DNA from 2 places in the Glutamicibacter sp. JL.03c genome. Region 1 is predicted to be linked to the other one. Evidence: riboswitches for the same ligand, from Rfam matches in the RefSeq annotation. Region 1 holds a riboswitch; the other holds the start of a gene.
What was found. Region 1 has a riboswitch for S-adenosylmethionine ahead of OF385_RS01610 (acyl-CoA dehydrogenase family protein). Riboswitches for the same ligand answer to the same signal wherever they lie in the genome.

Region 1 (11,902 bases):
CCGGTTGCCATTCCGTGAATATTCCGCATAAGGCATATTTTCGGAACCACAGATGCCTGGGCCAAGGCGGGTCGCTGGCGAAAGCGCCCGACGGGAAATCCGCACCCGAATTCGGGCCCGGAATTCTTTGCGGGATCCGGGAATTTGTTCCTGCATGCGGTTGGAATCAACCTGACGCGAGGAAGCTCACATAGCTGTGAATAGCCTAAGGAATCAACGCCAAGGAGCGGTGCTGGAGGGGTGGAAACGGCGGGAAATCGGGCTTCTAGTTTGACCAACGATTGACGCCCGACCATGCTTATTAAGGACTATTTAGGATTTATTGTGACAATTCGAGATGAAATAGTGTCGCGTCATCGAACGAATTCTCATGACATTTGGCAGGCCAGCTGAACGAATCAGCGCCTGCTGGCACTAGTTTTGGATTCAGTGAATCGAAACCGATAAGCAATTCGCAATCAAGCACACTGCATGGCAATCGAGTCCTCGACGAAGGATTGCCCGTCGGGCTCCGCGCGATCTTTTCAGCCGCGGTGCCTAACCAGTGAAGGAAGAAAGCAATGAAGCAGACGGATCAATCATTTGAAGACCTCGTCGGCGAGCTGCATTCAGCTCGGCAACGACGACCAAAGAAATATGCGGCTTCAGGAACCGACTATTGGGTATTCGGTATCGCCGGCGCCCTTGCGCTGGCATTCATCGTATGGGGTTTCGTTACCCCAAAAGGCTTGGGTAAAGCCGCCAACGTGGCCCTTGACTGGGTCATCACCAACACCGGCTGGCTGTTTATCATCGCCGCCTCGGTCTTCGCCATATTTGTCATCGTGGTCGCCGCGAAGAACTTCGGGCGCATCCCGCTGGGCAAGGATGACGAAAAACCACAATTCAGCACGGTCTCATGGATCTCCATGATGTTTGCCACGGGCATGGGCATCGGACTGGTGTTCTACGGCGTTGGCGAACCACTGTTCTTCTACATGTCGCCTCCACCAGGCACCGTTGAAGGATCTACCGACGCCGCCTTGAGCACCGCGATGGGCACCACGCTCTTCCACTGGACCCTGTTCCCTTGGGCGATGTACGCCATCGTCGGCTTGGGCATGGCCTACGGCAGCTTCCGACTGGGCCGACCGCAGCTGTTCTCAGCGATGTTCTCCTCGATTTTCGGAGAGCGCATCGTCCACGGCTGGGGTGGCCGCACCATTAACATCCTGGCTATTATCGCCACGCTCTTCGGCTCCGCGTGTTCCCTGGGACTCGGCGCGCTGCAGATTGGCGGGGGCATCCAATCCGCCGGCATCATGGAAAAGGTCGGCTCCGGTGTCCTGGTAGTCATCATCGCGATTCTGACCGCACTGTTTGTCGCCTCGGCCGTCTCAGGCATCGAGCGAGGCATCCAGTGGCTGTCGAATATCAACATGGTTCTGGCAGTGATCTTGGCGCTGATCGTCTTCATCGGCGGACCGACGCTGTTCATCCTGAACGTCATCCCTAACGCAGTGGGCTCATTCATCGGCGACTTGCCTGAGATGGCCTCGCGCACCGCCGCCTCCGGCGACAGCACCATGTCCAGCTGGCTGTCCTCGTGGACCGTCTTCTACTGGGCTTGGTGGATCTCGTGGAGCCCATTCGTAGGCTTGTTCATCGCGCGTATTTCGCGCGGGCGCACCATCCGCCAGTTTGTCACCGGCGTGCTGCTGGTTCCTTCTGCTGTCACCCTGATCTGGTTCTCGATCTTCGGCGGCGGTGCTATTGGCCTGCAGGAGCGCGCTGAGCGTGCTGGAAACACCGGCGACATGCTGGCTAAGATGGCGGACGGGGCTCCGGACATCAACTTCGATTTGATCCTCTTCGGCCTGCTCGACAAGCTGCCGCTCTCTGGCTGGATCGCTACGGTCCTGATGGTGGTGACGGTCGTGCTGATCGCGATCTTCTTCGTCACTGGCGCCGACTCGGCCTCCATCGTGATGGGGGCGCTAAGCGAGCGAGGCGCGGAAGAGCCGACCAAGAAGTCCGTGGTCTTCTGGGGCGTTGCCACCGGTGCCGTGGCTGCGGTCATGCTGCTGGCTGGCGGCGATCATCCGGCGGCTGCGCTGAACGGGTTGAAGAACATCACGATTGTCTCGGCCCTGCCGTTCGTGATCGTCATGCTTTTGCTGTGCGTTGCGCTGTGGAAGGACCTGAGCCGGGATCCGCTGATCCTGCGCGGCAAGGTCGCCCGTACCGTGCTGGAGCAATCGGTGACCCAGGGCGTGGACCGGCATGAAGGCAGCCAGTTCAGTTTGATGACCACCGAGATTCCAATCATCAAACCGGCTGACAGGCCCGAAGCTGGTGACTCGGGATCCGCGCAGATCTTCGTCACCGAAGCTGATGCGAAAGATCCATCGGACTCCAACGAGTCCAAGGATTCCTAGCAGCAAATAGTTGAAGCCACGTCTCGCGGGACGTGGCTTCAACTATTTAATCGGGGCTAGCAGGTGGGACTAGCTGCGCGCCCGGCAGATCGCATTGATCTCGGGAATGCACGGTTCATTCTGCAAGCTGGTGGTATCACCCAGCGTGGTCCCCTCGAACAGCTGGGTGAGCAACCGGCGCATGATCTTGCCCGAACGCGTTTTGGGCACATCCGGAACGAGCACCACGTCGCGAGGCTTGGCGATCGGGCCAATCTGCGTGGTGACCGTGGAGCGCAGTTCAGCGATGAACTTCGCCTGGCGCGCAGCGAGCTGCTCATCAGGATTCTCGGCAATCAGCGACTTGTCCAAAGGCACCACAAAAGCCGTCGCGGCGTGGCCAGTCTTCGCATCCGCAGTCGGGCACACCCCGGCCTCCACGACACCCGGGTTGGTGACCAGCGCGGACTCGATTTCAATGGTGGACAGCCGGTGGCCGGAAATGTTGATCACGTCATCGGTGCGGCCCAGGATGAAGATATCTCCATCCTCGTCAAAACGCGCGCCGTCACCGGCGAGGAACCAGCCCTGCTGGACATACTGCTCCCAGTAGCTGGTGTAGTAGCGTTCCGGGTTGCCCCACACGGTACGCGCCATCGACGGCCCGGTCTGGGTGATGACGATATTGCCCTGGGTATTCGGCTCCACCCGTTGGCCCTGGCCATCAACAATGTCCACCGAGACTCCCGGCAAGGCGCGGGCAGCGCAACCCGGCTTGAAGTAGTCGTCGGTCGGCAGCGGGGAGAGGATGGTCGCGCCGGATTCGGACTGCCACCAGGTATCCACCATGGGCAGGCCCGCCGGGGTGTCGCGTCCGAGCTGCTCCCGGAACCACTTCCACGCTTCCGGGTTCACTGCTTCGCCCACGGTGCCGCCGGTGTTGATGGAGGACAGGTCGTACTGCGCGGGGATGCCCTCCGGGAACCAACCCATCAGCGAGCGGACCAGGGTGGGTGCGGTGTAGTAGCTGGTGACCTTGTAGCGTTCGATGACTTCAAAGTGGCGTCCTGGATGCGGGGCGTTGGGAACGCCTTCATAAATCACCTGGGTGACGCCGTTGGCCAGCGGACCGTAGATCTCGTAGGTGTGGGCGGTGACCCAGGCCAGGTCCGCGGTGCACCAGTGCACGTCGTGATCGCGCTGGGAAGGATCCGGGTTGGCGAAGAGCATGTTGTAGCTGGCGGCGGCCTGGGTCAGGTACCCGCCGGTGGTGTGCACCAGGCCTTTGGGCTGTCCGGTGGTGCCGGAGGTGTACATGATAAACAGCGGGGTTTCCGAGTCGAAGAACTGAGCCTGGTGCTCGGTCGGCTGGTTGTCGACGACATCGTGCCACCACACGTCGCGGCCTTCGGTCCACGGGATTTCATCGCCGGTGCGGCGAATGACCAGGACCTTCTCGATTTCGTTTTCGCCGGAGACCGCTTCGTCGGCGTTGCCCTTCACCGGCACCGAGGCGCCGCGGCGGAACTGGCCATCGGTGGTGACCAGTACCTTGGCCTTGGTGTCTTCCACGCGGAACTTCAGCGCTTCGGCGGAGAAGCCGCCGAAGACCAGCGAGTGGATCGCTCCGATGCGGGCGCAGGCCAGAGTGATGACGATGGTTTCAACGAGCACCGGGAGGTAGATGACCACGCGGTCGCCCTTGACGACACCTAGGGATTCCAGCGCGTTAGCCGCTTGGCTGACGCGTTCTTGGAGGTTCTTGTAGGTGACAGCTAACCGGTCGCCGGGCTCGCCCTCGAAGTACAGTGCCACTTTCTCGCCGCGCCCGGCAGCTACGTGTCGGTCGGCGCAGTTCACTGCGGCGTTGAGCTTGCCGCCCAGGTACCAGGAGATTTGCGGGCCGCGCTTGGCAGCTGGATCAGCTGGGAGGATCTGGCTGGTGGTGTGCCAGTAGGTGTCCCAATCGAGGAGGCGTGCCGCTTCATCCCAGAATGCTTGGCGTGCTTCCTCCGAGGCAAGAGTTGATGCGGATGCCGAGTCGATGGTCATGACAGAAAATTCCTTGAAGAGTATTGATGAAATTGATGGTTCTAGCGAGGCGCCGGATCTAGGTCCAGCGCTTGATGGCCCAGCGTTCGGCGATGGAGAGCAGCGCGTCGGTGATTTTTCCGAAGATGGCCAGCAAGATGATGGTCATGATCAGCCGGTCAAGCCTGCCGTTGTTCTGCGAATCGGTGAGCAAGAAGCCCAGGCCCATGGAAGCCCCGAGCAATTCTGCTGCGACCAGGAAGAGCCACGACTGGGCCAGCGCCAGGCGCAGGCCGGAGAAAATCGAGGGAACCACTGCGGGCAGCTGGACCGTGCGCAATAGCTTGACGCCGTTGAGCCCGAAAGAACGTGCGGCTTCAACCAGATGGGCATCCACGTGGCGCAACGCCAAGGCCACGGTGGTGAAGACCGGGAAGAAAGCGCCGATGATGACCAGCGTGACCTTGGAATCCTCGCCAATCTTCATCCACAGGACCAGCAGGGGAACCCATGCCAGTGACGGTACCGCGCGCAGCGCGCTGATGCTCAGCCCCAAGAGCGCATCGGCCAGCTTGGAGAGGCCCACCAGTGCACCGAGCAGCAAGCCCAAGAGAGAACCGAAGAAGAAGCCGAGCAGTACTCGCTGGGTGGAGATGCCAATATGCTTGCCGAGATCTCCGTCGCCGAGCAACTCAACGGCGGCCGAAACCACGGAACCTGGCGTAGGCAAGGTCCAAGGCGCTACCACTCCGGTGACTGTCACGACCTGCCAGGCGATCAAGGCTACGACCGGCAGGAACAGAGACAGCAGCCAGCGGGGAACGCGCAGAATGGTGTCGGCAATTCCGGGCTTGATCTTCTTCTTTGCTTCGGTGACGGTGGGGGAACTCATGGCTGGTTATTCTCCGGAAATCTTTGACGCGTCGGCCTTGGAAGCAAACTGGTCGTCAACGATCGTGGCTAGGGCATTGTCGACCGATTCCTGCTTGGACACATCGCCGCTGGCCACCAGGGTCGGAGCGATGGCGCCCAGGACCTTGGTGTAGTCGGCCCCTGGGGTTGCTGGAACATCCAGATTGGAGCGTTCCTCGATCACGGTGGATGCCACCTTCGGTTCCAGGCCGGCGACGTCAGCGAGGATCTCGGCGGTTTCCTCCGGGTGATCGACAGCCCATTCGCGGGCTTTTTCGTAGGAATCCACTACTAGCTGCGCCAGTTCAGGGCTCTGCTCGATGAAGTCCTCACGAGCGTTCAATGCACCGTAGGTGTTGAAGTCCAGGTTGCGGTACAACAGCTTGGCACCATCTTGTTCGGCGGCGGCCATGATCGGGTCCAGCCCGCTCCATGCATCGACCGAGTCATTGGCCAGAGCGGTTCGTCCGTCGGCGTGCTGCAGGTTCTGCAAGGTGATGTCTTCCTCGCTCAATCCTGCTTCCTCCAGTGCCTGGAGCAGGAAGAAGTACGGGTCGGTGCCCTTGGTCGCAGCGACCGTCTTGCCCTTCAGGTCCTTTACGGAGCTGATCTTCGAATCCTTGCCGACGACTAGTGCCGACCACTCGGGCTGAGAATACAGGTCGATGGTCTTTATTGGCGAGCCATTGGAGCGTGCCAGCAGCGCGGCGGAACCTGCCGTGGATCCGACGTCAACGGCGTCGGCGCGCAATGCTTCGTTGGCCTTGTTCGAGCCAGCGGACTGGATCCATTCCACGCTGACGCCCTGCTCCTTGGCCGCCTCGTCCAGCCATCCTTTTTCCTTGATGACCAGACTCAGCGGGTTGTAGGTGGCGTAGTCAATGGACAATGTCTTATCTGACCCGGAAGCGGCAGCGTTCTCGCCGGCGCAACCGGTCAGGGCCGCTGTGCCGAGCATCAGCGCTGCGGCAGAGAGTGCGGTGCGACGAGTGAAACGGTGTGAAAGCATGGGAATCCTCTAATCGGTGCGTGCGGGGGTGCGGCAGTACTGCCGTCGATGTGGTGGTTCTTGACACGCTAGGCGCGTTGGAAGTCAGTGATTGGTCGGGTCCACGCCGAGCAGGCGCAGCAGCCCTGCGCGGTGGGCAATGAATTGTTCATCGTTATGTTGGCGTGGGTGGGTAGCGCCAATTGCCAGGTCTTCGATGATGGTGGCCGCGGTGTCTGCTCCGTTGCGGCCCAGGACGATGACCCGGTCAGCCAAGGTCAATGCTTCGTCCACGTCGTGGGTCACCATGAGCACTGTGGTGGGCAAGGAAGCATGGATGGAGAGCAGCAGGTCCTGCATTTTCAGACGGGTGAGCGCGTCCAAAGCGCCGAATGGTTCATCCAAAAGCAGGACGCCCGGGCGACGGGCCAGCGCGCGAGCCAGCGAAACCCGCTGGGCCATGCCGCCGGAAATCTCGCGCGGCCGCAAATCGGCTGCATGGCTCAGGCCGGTAAGTTCGATGAGTTCGTCAATGAGTTGTTCGCCGTCGGCTTTGCCAGTGCCGGGCGCGAGTCCGAGCGCAATGTTTTCGCGTACCGAACGCCACGGCAGGAGCCGGGGTTCCTGGAAGGCCACCGCGCACAGTTCGTTGATTCCGAGCACTTCGTGATCGCCGGTGTGGATGCTTCCGGTGGTCGGGGTGTCCAGGCCAGAGACTGCACGCAGCAATGTCGACTTGCCGCAGCCGCTGGCACCAAGGATCGCGACCACCTGCCCTGCAGGGATCTGCAGGTTGATTCCGGATAGTACGGTTCGGTTTTCCTTCTTGCTGCTGAAGGTGCGCGATACCTCGCTGAAGTCGACACCGAGTGCCGTCGAGGTGCGGGCCGGGCCGTGTGCCCGGGGCTGTGCAAAGCTCAGTGCCATATTCATCTCCATCGGTCCTGGCGGTAGCACCGGCCTATGGAATGGTTGGTCATCCATAGGTGGTTGCTGCGGCGTCATTGAGCCAGATCTCTCGGCCGCTCGGGATGGTTACACGTCCATTACAGGGTTTCGAAGGATTTGAATGCAAATCTTGCGTAACATGAAAAATGTTCGATAACTGCGTCACATGCACGGGATATTTCGTTATTTATTTTATTGAATGCCTGTTTGATCGATGATGGGCGTTGATGATCAAGTCATCTTCGGCATGAACGGCCATTGGCCGTGCGACCTGCCTGTCAATCTGGTGCGTCACGGCGACGAAATGTGACTTCGCGGCTTGGAAGCACCGGTTTGTTACGGCTACAAATGAATGAAAACCCATCCAGAGCGGCTAAGAGATCTGGCTCGACGACGCCGCAGCAACCACCCGGATCGCGGGACGGTGCTACCGCCAGGACCGATGGAAAGAATTGAGGACTTCTGATGTCATTTGGCGAGTCGCCAAACACCTCCGGCGTGGACTTCAACCAGCTCAGCGACCCTTCGCAGGCCAGCGCCCTGGAGCTCGACGAGTTTCAAGAGCAGCTGCCCACCCGGCAGCTGCTGAAAGTCACCCCCGGTCCCAGCGCGGATGAGCAATACGACCGCCTGGCCGAAGTCTTCCGCCCGGTTTTCGCCCAGATCGCAGCCACCGCAAAGGACCGCGACCGCAATCGGGTCTTGCCTTTCGAGCAGGTGGGACTGCTGAACCGCGAGCGTTTCGGCGCGTTGCGCATCCCGGTGGCGGATGGCGGTTACGGTGCCCGTCTGGTCGACGTGTTCCGTCTGCTCATCGAACTCTCGGAAGCCGATTCCCATGTGGGCCAGTTGTGGCGTGCGCATATCGCCTTCGTTGAAAACGTCCTGGTCCTTGATGACCAAGAACTGCGCAGCAAGTGGATTGCCCGTATCGCCGCAGGGCAGATTGTCGGCAACGCTTACACCGAACGCGGCGGCAATGCCCTGGGCACCCTGAACACCAAGGTGAGCCCCGCGGACGACCGCTGGCTGGTCAACGGCGAAAAATACTACTGCACCGGCACCATTTTCGCGGATTGGACCACGGTAGCCGTAGCCCATCCGGACTTGCCCGGACGCCAGATCGCCGTGGTTTCCACCCAGCACAGCGGCGTGAAGATCCTTGATGACTGGGACGGGTTTGGCCAAGGTCTGACTGGAACTGGCACCACCGAATTCCATCAAGTCCCGGTGGACTCGTTCATTCCACAGCAATCCAACGATTCCGAGGCTGCGATCTTCCAGCTGGTGCTCATGGCCGTCCAGGCAGGTATTGCCCGGGCAGCCCTGAACGACCTGCGCATCTCGGTGCAGAACCGGACCCGAATCTTCACCACTGGAACCGGCGTGCCGGTGCACCGCGAACCGCAGGTGCTCCAACTGGTCGGCGAGGTCTCCGCGGAATCCTTTGCCGCCGATTCGGTGGTGATTGGAGCGGTCCTTGAAGTCGAAGCGGCGCTGGTGGATCCGGGGCTGAACGACGAGGAACGCTATGCGGTATGCGAACTCGCCGCGAACCGGGCGCAAACCATCGTCCAGCCACTGGTGATCGGCGCGACGAGCAAGCTCTTCGATGGACTTGGGGCATCAGCCACCAGCGTCGTCTGCAACTTGGACCGGCACTGGCGCAACGCCCGCACCATCGCCACCCATAACCCGGCCATCTACAAGGCCCGCATCGTAGGTGACTACGAAATCAATGCTGTCCAGCCGCAACGGCTTTCGGTCACCGGCGAAGACAGCAACCACCGGGGCTACGGCGCCTGAACGCCGCCCAACAGACTTCACTATTACCCAACCATGGCAAGGGGAACAAGAATGAGCCAGCAGCGCGAGATTCTCTTCAACGCATTCGATATGAATTGCGTGGTGCACCAGTCGCCGGGCCTCTGGCGCCACCCGGAGGACAAGGCTTCGACCTACAACACCATCGGCTACTGGACCCACCTGGCAAAGGTGCTGGAAAAGGGCAAATTCGACGGGCTATTCATTGCCGACGTGCTGGGCACCTACGATGTCTTCAACGGCACCAACGAATCCCCGTTGCGTTCCGGCGCCCAGGCCCCGGTCAACGACCCGATGATGCTGGTCTCCGCCATGGCCGCCGTGACCGAAAATCTCGGCTTCGGCGTTACCGCGGGCACCGCCTACGAGCATCCTTACGCTTTCGCCCGCCGCCTGGCCACCCTGGATCACCTGACCAACGGCCGTGTGGGCTGGAACGTGGTGACCGGTTACCTGCCATCGGCCGCCCGCAATATGGGCCAGGAAGACCAGATGGAGCACGACGAGCGCTACAACCACGCGGATGAGTATCTCGAAGTGGTCTACAAGCTGCTTGAAGGCTCGTGGGAAGACGACGCGGTGCAAAACAACAAGGGAACCGGGATCTATACCGACCCGGCCAAGGTGCACGACATCGAGCACGAAGGCAAGTACTTCAAGGTGCCGGGCATCGCCATCACCGAGCCTTCCACCCAGCGCACCCCGGTCATCTACCAGGCCGGTGCCTCCTCGCGGGGCATCACGTTCGCCTCGCAAAACGCCGAGGCGGTCTTCGTGACCAGCCCGACCCGCGAAATCCTCAAGGCCACCGTCACCAAGATCCGTGACGCCGTCGAGGCCGCAGGCCGCGACCGCTACGATGTGAAGATCTTCGCGATGCAGACCATCATCACCGATGAGACCTCGGAGAAGGCCCAGGCCAAGTACGAGGACTACAAGTCCTACGCCGACATTGAAGGCGCCCAGGTGCTGATCTCCGGCTGGATGGGCGTAGACCTGTCCGAACTGGATCCGGATGAACCGCTGGGTTCCAACGTGAAGTCCAACGCCATCCAATCGTCGGTGGAAACCTTCCAGAAGGCCAGCGGCGATGATGGCAATCCATGGACCATCCGCCAGTTGGCCGAGTGGGTGGGCGTGGGAGGCTTCGGGCCGATCACCGTCGGCTCAGGAGCTGAGGTGGCAGAGAAGCTTATTGAGTGGGTCGACTACACCGACGTGGACGGCTTCAACTTGGCGTATGCGGTGACCCCCGGGACCTTCGAGGACGTCGTCGAATACGTCGTTCCCGAGCTTCAAGCTCGCGGGGCCTACAAGACCGAATATGCTCAAGGATCGCTGCGCAATAAGCTCTTTGGCGCCGGCGACCGGGTGAAGGATACCCACCGCGCGGCGCAGTTCAAGATTTCCAGCCGCCTGGCCACCCAGGGCTGATCAGCGGGCAAGAAGCCTCGACCTAGAACCAACGCCGGCTCCGTCCACCCTCACAGGTGGACGGAGCCGGCGTTGCTCTCCGGACTTACCTCGCGGGAGCCACCACCATGGCGGAGCCTCCGCCGCGGCGCACCGGTTCGGCCGCTGCGGTCAGCGTTCCATCAGCGTGGATCTCCACGGCTTCCACCGCGCCGATCTCTGCCTGCGGGGTGAAGGAACCCCCGGCCGGGGTGAGCTTGTGGCCAAAAGCTTCCAATGCCGAGCCGTATCGGGAGATGAATTCCGGCTCCGCGGTCACCGCTGCGGTATTGCGCTGCGAGGCGCGTGGGGCGGCGATCGCCTGGCTGATGTCCATGCCCAGGTCAAAGCGGTTGATCAGGGTCTGCAGCACCGTGGTGATGATCGTGGAACCACCCGGGGAGCCAATAGCCAGCACCGGCTCGCCATCACGCAGGACGATGGTCGGCGCCATGGAAGAACGCGGGCGCTTGCCTGGCTCGATGCGGTTTGGATCCTCTGGATCATAGACAGTGGAGAAGTCCGTGAGCTCGTTGTTCAGCAGGAAGCCGCGACCTGGGACGACCATGCCCGAGCCGCCGGTCTGCTCGATGGTCAGCGTGTAGGAGACCACGTTGCCCCAGCGGTCCACGACTGACAGGTGGGTGGTGGAGATGTTCTCGGTATCCTGCTCCACGGCAGGCTCGGTAGTTGCCGCAGGGCACTGGCCATCAAAATTCTCGATATCGCCCGGTGCCACCGGCTTGATTGCCGCCTGCTCCGGGTTCAGCGCGCAGGCGCGGTCATTACCGAAGAGCTTGCTGGTCAGCGTCTTGGTCGGCACATCGACAAAGGCAGGATCACCGACGTACTTGCCGCGGTCAGCATAGGCCAGCGCAGTGGCCTCGAAATAGTGGTGCAAAGCGTCAGCCGGCTCCATCGAGGACAGGTCGTAGTTGCCCAGGATGTTCAGCGATTCACCCATGGTGGTGCCGCCGCTGGAGGAGGGAGCCATGCCGAAGACATCGAGCCCACGGTAGTTCACCGTGGTTGGCTTCTGCTCAGCCACTTCGTAGTTTGCAAGGTCATCGGTGCTGACAAAGCCTGCGGGAACAGGCAGCTTGGTGTCCTCGACCTTGGGCGGGGTCTGGACCGTCTGGGAAATTTCGGCGGCTAGGTCGCCCTGGTAGAACGCCTTGGGGCCTTCCTTGGCCAGCAAACGGTAGGTGTCTGCCAGTTCGGGATTCTTGAAGATGGCCCCGACCTGTGGTGCATCGCCATCGGGGAGGAACAGGTCGCTGGTGGAGGCGAATGCTTCGAAGCGTTCCTTGTTATCCAGGGTCTGTTCTCGGAAGGTCTCATCAACGACAAA
Region 2 (11,902 bases), 1.0 Mb from region 1:
GTGTGGGTGGCATGGCGCAGGTTCTTGCGCATCTGGGTGTTGCCCAGTTCGCGGTGCGCCGCCTTGGGGAATGGCTCGGTTTCGAACAGGTTGCCCTGTCCGCCAGCGGGCATGCCGAGGAATACCTGGGTCACAGTGTCACCGTCTCTTCCATGGTGCTGGCCAGGATGTCGGCCAGGTGCAGGGTCTTGGGCTTGGCACCGGTGCGGGAGAGGCCGCCGCCGATGTGCATCAGGCAGGAGGCATCGCCGCCGGAGCAGGCCGAGGCACCGGTGGAGCAGATGTTCTTCACCTTGTCATCGAGCATGGCCGAGGAGACGTCCGCGTTCTTGATCGAGAAGGTTCCGCCGAAACCGCAGCACTGGTCTGCTTCGGGCAGCTCGTTGACGGTGATGCCGCCGACGGTCTTGAGCAGATCCAGCTGGCGGTCGCCGAGTCCCAAGGAGCGCATGCCATGGCAGGACGGGTGGTAGGTGATGGTTTCGGGGAAGTAGCTGCCCAGCTGCGCGGCAGCGTTGGTGATGCCCAGGACATCCACCAGCAGCTGGCTCAGCTCATAGGTGCGAGCGCCGACGGCTTTGGCGCGGTCCTTCAGCTCCGGCTTGCCCAGGCGCTGCGCCAGGTAGGGGTGCTGGTGCTTCACCGAGGCGACGCACGAGCCCGAGGGGGCGACGGCCACGTCGTACTCGTCGGTGTCGAAGGCCCTGACATGGTTTTCAACCACGGGCAGGGCTTCAGGCATGTAGCCCGAATTCATGTGCATTTGCCCACAGCAGGCTTGCGCCTTGGGGAAGATGACTTCGTGGCCCAGGCGTTCCAGGATTTTGACTGTCGACTTGGCCGTTTCCGGATACATGGCGTCCACTATGCACGTGGCAAAGAGAGCAATTCGCATAATATTAGGCACTTTCAGGTGTGGTCTGACCATACTATGCGAAAGATTTTGCAATAGTCAAGACTTGTTTGTGATGCCACTCACGCTGTACGGTATTGGTCGGACCACATATGGTCAGACCACCACTCGAGCAAAGGCGCCCACACCGTGTTTACTCCCTCCACAGAACCGATAGCAGGAAGTGTTGCGATCTCTGCGCTGATCGCACTGATTCCTCTCGTCACCTTTTTTGTACTGCTAGCCGTGATCAAGACCAAGGCCCACTGGGCCGGGCTGGGATCCTTGGCAGTGGCCATCATCGTCGCCATCCTCGGTTGGAAAATGCCGGTGGCCATGGCCCTGAACTCCGGGGTCATGGGCATGGTGTTCGGCGCGTTCCCGATCGTCTGGATCGTGGTCATGGCCATCTTCCTCTACCAGGTCACCGTCAAGTCCGGACGCTTCGAGGACCTGCGCCGCGTGTTCGACGTCATCGGCGGCGGAGATGTCCGCATCCAGGCAGTGCTGATCGCCTTCTGCTTCGGCGGACTGCTCGAGGCGCTGGCCGGGTTCGGCGCTCCGGTGGCCATTACCGCGACCATGCTGCTGGCCCTGGGCCTCTCGCCGCTGCGCGCAGCCTGCGCCGTGCTGATCGCCAATACCGCGCCGGTGGCCTTTGGCGCCGTGGCCATTCCGATCACCACCGCCGGCGCGCTGACCGGCATTCCGGCCAAGGAAATCGGGGCGGTCGTCGGCCACCAGTCGCCACTGCTGGCACTGTTCGTTCCCACCATCCTGGTCTTGATCCTCGATGGCTGGCGCGGTGTGCGCCAGGTGCTGCCCGCGACACTGACCATCGGCATCACCTTCGGCATCGCCCAGTGGCTGTGCTCCACCTACTTCTCCTACGAGCTGACCGACATCGTCGCATCGCTGGTCGGCCTGGCGGCCGCGGTGATCCTGCTGCGCTTCTGGACTCCGAAGGGTGCTGACGAGGCCCGCACCCGCGTGCTGACCCCCGAAGCCGCCGCACTGCCGGTGCAGAGCGGTACCAAGCTGGACAAGGCCAACACCTGGATGGCGCTGTTCCCGTACCTTTTGGTAATCGTGATCTTCGGCCTGGCCAAGCTCTGGAAGCTGGGCATCGACATCCCTGCCTGGCTGGCCAGCACCGATCTCAAGTTCGGCTGGCCGGGCCTGCACGGCAAGGTCGTCGACGCCCAGGGCGAGGCCGTCTCCTCGACCCTGTACACCTTCTCCTGGCTGTCCTCGCCGGGCACCCTGCTGCTGATCACCGGCGTGATCGTCGCCTTCGTCTACTCGCGCAACACCTCCGGCGGCAAGTACGCCATGACCTTCGGCGAGGGCCTGGGCGAGATCGGGAAGACCATCTACAACATGCGTTTCGCCGCCCTGACCATCCTCTCGGTCCTGGGACTGGCCTATGTGATGAACCTGTCCGGCCAGACCATCACCGTGGGCACCTGGCTGGCTGGCGCCGGCGGATTCTTCGCTTTCCTCTCGCCAATCCTGGGCTGGATCGGCACCGCGGTGACCGGTTCGGATACCTCGGCCAACGCGCTGTTCGCCAAGCTGCAGCAGACCGCCGGCGTGAATGCCGGAATCGACCCGCACCTGCTGGTGGCAGCCAATACCTCCGGTGGCGTGGTCGGCAAGCTGATTTCCCCGCAGAACCTGGCCATCGCCGCGACCAGCGTGAAGATGGAAGGCCAGGAATCGGTGATCCTGAAGAAGGTCGCCGGATGGTCGGTCGGCATGCTGCTGGTGCTGTGCTGCCTGGTCTACCTGCAGTCCACTCCGGTGCTGTCCTGGATGCTTCCGTAGTGCTCTGACCGGCTAAAATAAATCCGATGCCAATTAACCCAGCTCCGCGTGCGTACCAGATCGTGCTTCAGGCCATTGAGCAAGATCTGCGTATGGAGAAGTTGTCTGTGGGGGACCAGCTTCCCGGTGAACGTGCGCTCGCGGAGCAGCATGGGATCTCCCGCGCCTCGGTACGCGATGCCATCCGCATCCTTGACGTGATGGGCATTATCAAGACTTCCACGGGTTCCGGACCCAATTCCGGGGCGGTGATCATCTCCAACCCATCGGCCGGGATCTCCCAGGCCTTGCGCCTGCACCTGGCGGCCAAGGGCATCAATGTCCGAGAGATTGTCGAATCTCGCATCCTGCTGGAAACCTGGGCCGCGCAGATGAACCCCCGCGACCCGATCCACGCCCAGCAGGTCATCGACCGCACCGCGGTGCTGATCATGCGCATGGATGATGCGCAGCTTTCGCGCGAGGCCTTCCACCGGATCGATGCCGAATTCCATGTGCTGCTTGCGTCCATGGCCGGCAACTCTGTGGTCGAATCCATGATGGAATCCCTGCGCAACTCCATCAGCGATTACGTTGCCGCATCGATTCCGGATGACGAATCCTGGCAGCCGGTGGTCAAGGTGCTGCGCCGCCAGCACAAGGCCATCCACCATGCCTTCGCCACCGGGCAGCGCGAACGCGCAGCCCAGCTGCTCGAAGAGCACATCAACTGGTTCTACACTCAAACCCGGTCGATGTAGTTGAAAGCGTAACAACTAAATAAGTCGGACTTTATAGCACCATCGCTTCCTTATATCTGATATGTTTTGGGAGAGCGACGGGGCTGATTTTCGGATGCATCCACTGGTTTTTACCGGTGGTGAGTTCCCGTCGATGAACCATCGACACTTCCATGCGAGGGAATTCATGAGTCAACTCTTCGACCTATCCGGGCGATTGGCCCTAGTCACCGGGTCCTCCCGCGGCATCGGCCGCGAATTGGCCCGCGCCCTGGCTGACGCCGGAGCCACCATCATCCTGCACGGGCGAGATGAGCAGCGCCTGGCCGAAACCGCCGCGGACTTCGCCAACCGCTACGGGGCAGATCGCATCCACAGCGTCTGCTTCGACGTCACCGATGACGCCTCCGTACGCGAGAACATCGCGGCGATCGAAAAAAATATCGGTGCGATCCGCATCCTGGTGAACAACGCCGGCATCCAGCACCGCGTTCCCATGCTTGAACTGGACGTCGCCGACTGGCAGCGAGTCATCGAAACCAACCTGACCAGCGCCTTCCTGGTAGGGCGCGAAGTCGCCCGCGGCATGGTGCAACGCGGCGAAGGCAAGATTATCAACATCTGTTCGGTGCAAACCGACTTGGCTCGCCCCACCATCTCCGCCTACACCGCGGCCAAGGGCGGCCTGCGCAACCTCACCCGCGCCATGACCGCAGAATGGGCTGGCGCAGGACTGCAGATCAACGGCATCGCACCGGGTTACATCCACACCGAGATGACCCAGAACCTCGTGGACGACGAGAAATTCAACTCGTGGATCCTGGGCCGCACACCGGCCGCCCGCTGGGGTTCCGTTGAGGACCTGGCCGGCCCGGCGATCTGGCTGGCCTCGGATGGATCCAATTACGTCAACGGGCAAACCATTTTCATCGACGGAGGCATGAGCGTTGTCGTCTAGCACCCTTTCTTCCACGACCCTGGCCGTGGTCGCGCACGCCGCCGGCGACCTGCGCATCGAACAGATCGAGCTGCCAGCACCGAAGCCCGACCAGGCCCGCATCGCCATCGCCTACGGCGGCATCTGCGGGTCGGATCTGCACTACTGGAGCCACGGCGCCGCCGGGGAATCCATCCTCAAAGCCCCGATGATTCTCGGACACGAGATCGTGGGAACCGTCATCGAAGCCGCCGTCGATGGCAGCGGACCAGCAGCCGGAACCAAGATCGCGGTGCACCCGGCAACGCCCGGGGATACCGGCGAACCATATCCGGCCGATCGCCCGAACCTTTCTCCCGGTTGCACCTACCTTGGCTCAGCCGCCCGCTACCCGCATACCGAAGGCGCCTTCGCTCGTGAAGTGAACCTGCCAACGCGCATGCTGCGCGAACTGCCCGAGGGGCTCTCGCTGCGCGATGCCGCGCTGGCCGAACCCGCAGCGGTGGCGTGGCATGCGGTCTCGCGCGCGGGCGATGTCTCAGGCAAGAAGGCTCTGGTGATCGGCGCTGGCCCGATCGGCGCGCTTGCCGTGGCAGTACTCAAGCGTGGCGGTGCCAGCGAGATCATCGCGGTGGATATGCATGAGAAGCCATTGGCTATCGCCCGGGAACTGGGCGCCACCTCCACCTTGCGCGCCGATGACCAGGAAGCCATCGCCGAGGTCAACGCGGATGTGGTGATCGAGGCCAGTGGCAACTACCGCGGCTTGGCATCAGCGGTCAGAGGTGCGGTGCGCGGCGGCCGAGTCGTCATGGTTGGACTGCTGCCCACAGGCGAGCAGCCCGCGTTGATTTCCCTGGCCATCACCCGTGAGCTGGAACTCGTCGGCTCCTTCCGATTCAACGGCGAGATCGATCAGGTGCTCGAAGCTCTGGCCGATGGCTCCTTGCAAATTGGTGCGGCCGTCACCCACGAGTTCCCCGTGGCCGAAGGCCTTGTAGCCTTTGAAACAGCCAAGGATTCCTCGACTTCAGGCAAGGTACTGCTCAACTTCAGGGAACAGCAATAATCCTCAGCCGGACGATGAACTGTGGGGGCCACTGAAATCAGTGGCCCCCACAGTTCATCGCGCCTTCGGCTCGGGCTAGTTGCTTTGGACAACCTGCACCGAAGTGGTCACCGGCACCGGGTTGGCAAAGAGGTCCAAGACTGGGCAGTGGGCATCCACTGCCTGGCGTAGTTCCTCGTAGCGTTCGGTGGACTCGGGACCGGCAATCTGCACTTTCAGATCCACCGACGAGAAACCGGGGCGGATGGAGGCATCAATGCCGAAGAGCCCGCGGACGTCGAGCTGCCCATCTGCCGTGATTTGCACGTCATCAACTTGGATGCCCAGGTTCTCTGCGTAAAGTCGATAAACCACCACCTGGCAGGACACCAGTGCTGCCAAGGCGTATTCAACCGGACTGGCGGCGACATCATTGCCACCGAGAGCTGCCGGTTCATCCACGGTAAAGGTATGCTTGCCGGCACGGATATTGCTGGCAACGGAATCAAAGCCTTCGCCCTGAACGGTAAAGGTCAACGCGGCGCTGTGCGGTGCGGCGGAGATCCGTTCGCCCCAACCAGCACCTGCCTCTTGGAGCCGCTGTGATCGGTCTTCGGCCACTGAGGGTTTTGCTGTTGCGTGAGGCATGGGGAGTCATCCCCTTTCTGGCGCAGGGGGCGCCATCGTTTACGATCTTGGATTTCAAGATGCGTCGAATCTTCACCTGGGGCACCCCGCACAATGGCTCGAGGGTTGCCGTCCACTCAGCCAGGGCCTTGAGGAGTGGAACTCGTGATTCAGTAGTTCCTTTTTATCTGCCGGCAACGGGCTCGGTAAAGTATCCACTTAATGTTTCGTCATGACTGTCCTGTCCCGGAGCATCGATAGGATGGAGGGTAGCAATCCGCTCTAACGCACTACTTTTGGATGGCGATGATGGAATTCCAGCTGACTCTTTCCTCCTTGGACTCACTCGTCTCGGAGGAAGAATTTCGCATCGGGCAATTGTTCTATGAGACGGGCAAAGTCCAAGATGTTGAACGCTACGTCGAAGTCGGAAACGCCAGAGTTACCGCGGTAGTTCGAGGCAAACAAGTCATGGTGGGGTTTCGCATTGGAAACGATGGCGTTGAGTTCCATTGTTTTTGCACCGAGCATCCTTCAGAGTATTCCTGCCCGGAAGTCGCGGCATTGCTTTTGGAAATTGCCAGCGATTCAGAGGATCCGCTCCATGTTTCTGACCGTGTAGCTGACCCTTATGGATGGCAACGCAATGTGGTTCCGCAGTGGGAACGAAACCTCAACCGGCTGTTGCCCGTTGCCGACGAAGACCCAGAAATTGTTGAGGAGCCGCTGGGGTTGATTTTGAAAGTTGTCAGTGAACCCCGGTACGGCGGGGATGACGTGCTGTCTCTTCAAGCGAGGCCAGCGAAGCAGGGATCCAAGAGCCCTTGGGTGCAGACTGGTGTGAGCTGGAAAACGGTCGCTTTCGATGAGCGCTTTCCTCGCGCTCAACGCCGGGCCGTTGTCGAGCTGAACCGATTGCGCGAGCACGCCGAAAAGGTGAAGTACGGCCACTTTTGGGAAACCACCGACTGGATTTCCCTGATGGAACTGCCCGGAAAAGACCTTTTGGCCGCGCTCAAGGACCTCAAAGAGGCCGGCGTTGCCATTATTAATGGGGGAGTCGCGTCCAAGCCACCAGTGAATTTCAGCGACAAACTAGCCCACGCACACGTGGACTTACGACAGGGTGAACATGGCCTGACAGTCGAGGGGATGCTTCGCGGGCCCGAACCGGAGCACACGCATCTGTTGCCCATCGGAAATCCACCGACCCTTGTAGCATATTCTTCCCAGCCGCTGGCCGGGTCAAGAGACTTGGGCTTGGCCGAATTCGCTGACCCTGTTTCCGCCGAGCTCGGCGCATTCATCGCTTCTGGAGTCCAGTTCATACCTTCCTCGGACGTTGGCCGGTTTGAAGAAACGCATTTGGACAGAATCCGTCAGCTGGCGCCTTTGAAGAGTGCTGACGTGTCTTATGAAATTCCGGAGCCGCCTCGTCCCGTGCTGCGCCTGCGCATGTCCAGCACCACCGATGGGGTCGGCCTGCATTTTTCGTGGATGTACTCCGCCAAGGCACCACGACAGCGAAACGTCGAGAAAGAAATCATCGCCTCGATCAACGACAAATTGGGCGACGCCACTGTTCTGGGCCAACTGGAGGCACGCGGCACCTACGCTGACCGAGAGCTGACTATCGACGAGTCCATCGACTTCATGCTCTACATCTTGCCATTGCTGGAAGAACATCCAGACATGCTGATTGAAGCTCACAACCAGCTTCCTGAATATCGGATTCTCGACTCCCCAGCAACGGTTTCCATCGAAGCGGGGGAGAACACCGGCGACTGGTTCGATCTGACCGTCGAGGTCACTATTGATGACATCAAGGTGCCTTTCGCGCTGTTGCTCGCGGCGCTCACCTTGCACTTGGACTACCTGGTGCTTGAAGACATGACAGTAATTCCCATCAGTGGTGCGGACTTCGCCCAGCTGCGTACGTTGATTGATGAAGCCGGCGAATTGGGGAAGGTCGAAGGCAGCACTATTCGAGTCCACAAACTGAGCATCGATTGGTGGCAGGAGCTGCTGGATCTGGGCATTATCGAAGCTCAGCACAACCAGTGGCTGCAAAACATGAATGAGCTCACCCGCGGAGAAGAACTCCAGCAGGTGGAACTCCCCGAGACCTTCAAAGCGAATCTCCGACCGTATCAGGAACAGGGCCTCGCATGGCTGAACTTCCTGCGAACACACTCATTGGGCGGGGTCCTCGCTGATGACATGGGACTGGGTAAGACCGTTCAGTTGCTGGCTTGTCTCGAACAGGCTCGCCGTGAGAATCCAGATCAGAAGTTCCTTGTCCTGGCACCAACATCCGTGGTGGGCAACTGGATCAATGAAGCCCGTCGTTTCACCCCCAACCTCAAGACACGGGGCATTACTTCTACCACCAAGAAGGCCGGGCAAACTGTAGCCGACCAGCTGGGCGATGCCCAGCTGGTCGTAACCAGCTACACGATTTTCCGGCTGGCCTATGAAGAATTCGAAGCGGCCGGCTTCTCAGTCATGATCATGGATGAAGCGCAGCAGCTGAAGAATCACGTGTCCAAGGGGTACAAACAGGCCCGTCAGTTGCCGGTTCCATGCAAATTCGTGGTCACCGGGACTCCGATGGAAAACAACCTGATGGAACTGTGGGCTCTGGTCTCGCTGGCGGCACCAGGCTTGCTAGGCGGACAAAACGCGTTCAAGGATAATTACCAAAAGCTGATCTCTGAGGGAGACAAAGAACGGCTGGATCGGCTCAAAAGCCGTTTGCGCCCCTTCGTCCTTCGCCGTACCAAAGAGCAAGTCGTGCCAGAGCTTCCTGCCAAGACCGAACAGATCCTGGAAGTGGAGCTGGAGGCGAACCACCGCAAAGCCTACGACCGCCGTTTCCAGCGTGTGCGTCAGGAGGTCCTTGGCCTGGTGGATAACGTTGATTCGAACAGATTCAAGATCTTGCAGTCATTGACCTTGCTGCGCCAGTTGGCATTGGATCCGTCGCTGGTGGGCGAAGGGGACGGGGCTAGCGCCAAGCTGGAATTGCTGCGTGAGTTGATGGTCGATGCCGTGGCGGAGGGCCATAAGATTCTGGTCTTCAGCCAGTTCACCAGCTTCCTATCCAAGGCGAAAGATATCGCCGTAGAACTTGGGATAGCTCATGGCTACTTGGACGGCTCGACCAGTGGCGCCAAGCGCAAGGAATTAATCGAGGGATTCACCGATGGCGACTTCCCCGTCTTCTTCATTTCGCTGAAGTCTGGCGGGTTTGGTATCAATCTCACCGCAGCTGACTACTGCATCTTGTTGGATCCCTGGTGGAATCCGGCCGCTGAAGCCCAGGCCATTGACCGTGCACACCGCATTGGCCAAGAAAAGCCCGTCCACGTGTATCGCCTGGTTGCCAAGGACACCATTGAGTCCAAGGTGCTGGCGCTTCAAGCGAAGAAGACACAGCTGTTCAATGATGTCCTCGGGGACGAAGCCCAGGCGGGCCAATCCCCGGCGCTGAGTGCAGACGATTTCCTGGCCCTGATGGAATAGCCGGCAGCACTGCCTAGTGAAGCTCGTCGAAGCTGAGATTCAAACGGTGCAGCAAATTCCCGAAGTTCTGCAGTTCGTCAGCTTCCCATTCGGTCAGCTGACGGCGCAGTTCCTGGCGCAAAGTGTTGCCACTGGCACGCCACTTCTCCCTGGCCAGCGGCGTTGCCGAGACCAATTGCGCACGACCATCCGATGGGTCTTGGGTTCGGTTGACCAAGGCCAGGGACTCCAGATGCTGGACCAGGCGGGAAATCGTAGCCTTGTCCAAGCGAAGCTTTTCAGCCAAGACGCCCTGCTGCTGCGCATCGTCACGAATGACGATCGCAAGAAGCCGATATCCGGGGGCCTGCAGGTCAGGGTGGACAGCCTTGGCACGGCGGATAATCATCTCCCGCGCGTGCAATAGTATGGCCGTGAATTCGTCTTCTACTAATTGCAGCAGCTTCTCGTCTTGCATGGATACCATTCTACGGAGCATCAGCGCCGCGCACGCGCTTTGGCAGCCTCATTGTTAACCGCCAGCCTCCCCTTTGGCCTCAGAGCTGGTTGCTCGGAGTCCGGCCATCGGCAAAGGCAGTGATATTCTGAGCTATTTCGCGTGCCCTGGATCCGAAGGTGTCCAAGGTGTGCCCCGAGTTATGCGGAGTGGCGATGACGTTCGGCAGTTGGGCAAATCTGCGCACCGACTCCGGCGCGGTGGTGCCCGCCGGTGCGTCCCACCAGACATCCAGCGCGGCACCGCCGATGGAATTGCTGACCAGCGCCTCGAACAAGGCCTCCTCGTCGATGACCGCCCCGCGCGCCACATTGACCAGCAGCGCATTCGAGCGCATCTGGGCAAGCTGGCGTGCGCCGATCAGCCCCGTGGTCTGCGCAGTCAGTGGCACCCCGAGCACCACGACGTCGCTGATCGCCAAGAGCTCGGGCAAGGCATCCATGCCCTTGACCCAGTCCAGCCCGGCGGACAATTCCCCGTCAGGATTGCGGCGTACCGCGACGCTGCGAGCTCCCAGGGCCGTGCACAATGCCAGCGCCTGTTCGCCGATCCCGCCAAGGCCAACGAAGCCGAAGGTCAACCCCGAAAAAGTCGGGTTCATCGGGACATCCGGGGCCGTGGCGACGGTGCGCCATACCCCAGCCTGCAACTCGCGATTTGTTTCCAGCAAGCGGCGTTGGTGAATCATCGAGACCATCACGATGTGCTCTGCGATGGACCGTTCATGGTGGCCTGTTCGCGAAACGATCGTTCCAGCGGGCAGCTGGGCCACCGCAACGCGGTCTGCGCCGATTCCGGTAATGTGCACGTAGCGCGCGCTGCATCCCCGCGCTTGTTCAGCGGTGAGCCGTGCGCAGACGAGCACATCGCAGGAGGCAAGCAGGGCATCTTGCTGCTCTGGTGCGAGCGCCGCGGCGAAATGCCAGTCGTGCTGCCCTGCCTGAGCCAGGAATTCCTCGGAAAGGCGCTCCAGGATTGGATCGGTCACCACCACTTGCAGCCGGGCTACCACCGCGGTACCTGCAGCTCGTACTCTGGGTCGATTGATTGCATGTAGCTGGTGTCATCGCGCTTGGTCAGGCCCGCGTCCAGATACTGCTGGTGCATGCGCGCCAGTGCCGTTTCATCCAATTCCACGCCGAGCCCCGGGGCGGTAGGCACCTTGACACGCCCATCGGCGATGGACAGCACACCGGGGACGATCACGTCATCTTCCGCACGCTTCCATGGCCAGTGGGTGTCGCACGCGTAGTCGATATTCCTGGTGGCGCTCGCCAACTGGATCATCGCCGCGAAGCTGATGCCCAAATGCGAGTTCGAGTGCATGGACAGACGCAGATCGAACGTCTGGGCGATACCGGCCAGCAGACGCGAGCGGTTCAATCCGCCCCAGAAATGATGGTCGGAAAGCACCACATCCACCGCCTCGGCCTTGAGCGCTGGAGGCAGGTCGTTGAATGCGACGACGCACATGTTGGTCGCCAGTGGGAGATTGACCTGCTGTCGCACCCGGGCATTGTCTTCGATGGACAGGCAGGGATCTTCCAGGTATTCGAGGACCGGCTCGAGGCGCTTGCCGATGCGCACCGCAGTGTCGACGTTCCACACGCCATTGGGATCGATGCGCAGCAGGACATCAGGGAATGCTTCGCGCAAGGCTTCGATGGCGGCAGCTTCCTCATCCGGCGGGAAGACTCCGCCCTTGAGCTTCAGGGCTTTGAATCCATATTCGTTGACCATCTTGCGCGCCTGGGCCACGATGCCGCTCGGATCAAGTGCCGCGCCCCAGTCGTCTTCCACGTGGCCAGGGTGTCCTGCCCACTTGTAGAAC

Region 2: it holds a riboswitch for S-adenosylmethionine, as region 1 does, so the genes downstream of both, OF385_RS13425 (OsmC family protein) here and OF385_RS01610 (acyl-CoA dehydrogenase family protein) in region 1, are expected to answer to the same signal.

What each region holds. Positions count from the first base shown of each region.
Region 1 is NZ_CP107575.1:336,249-348,150, forward strand. It holds gene OF385_RS01585 (BCCT family transporter) at 561-2,417, shown strand; gene acs (acetate--CoA ligase) at 2,487-4,448, opposite strand; gene OF385_RS01595 (ABC transporter permease) at 4,507-5,319, opposite strand; gene OF385_RS01600 (aliphatic sulfonate ABC transporter substrate-binding protein) at 5,326-6,348, opposite strand; gene OF385_RS01605 (ABC transporter ATP-binding protein) at 6,433-7,254, opposite strand; SAM riboswitch class I at 7,260-7,365, opposite strand; SAM riboswitch class I at 7,633-7,724, shown strand; gene OF385_RS01610 (acyl-CoA dehydrogenase family protein) at 7,741-9,081, shown strand; gene OF385_RS01615 (LLM class flavin-dependent oxidoreductase) at 9,133-10,533, shown strand; gene ggt (gamma-glutamyltransferase) at 10,619-11,902, opposite strand, start outside.
Region 2 is NZ_CP107575.1:2,891,153-2,903,054, reverse strand. It holds gene OF385_RS13455 (LutB/LldF family L-lactate oxidation iron-sulfur protein) at 1-113, opposite strand, end outside; gene OF385_RS13450 ((Fe-S)-binding protein) at 131-895, opposite strand; gene OF385_RS13445 (L-lactate permease) at 1,043-2,719, shown strand; gene OF385_RS13440 (FadR/GntR family transcriptional regulator) at 2,746-3,459, shown strand; gene OF385_RS13435 (SDR family oxidoreductase) at 3,626-4,396, shown strand; gene OF385_RS13430 (L-idonate 5-dehydrogenase) at 4,386-5,444, shown strand; gene OF385_RS13425 (OsmC family protein) at 5,520-6,071, opposite strand; SAM riboswitch class IV at 6,102-6,221, opposite strand; gene OF385_RS13420 (DEAD/DEAH box helicase) at 6,357-9,575, shown strand; gene OF385_RS13415 (MarR family winged helix-turn-helix transcriptional regulator) at 9,589-10,032, opposite strand; gene OF385_RS13410 (2-hydroxyacid dehydrogenase) at 10,112-11,059, opposite strand; gene OF385_RS13405 (enolase C-terminal domain-like protein) at 11,077-11,902, opposite strand, start outside.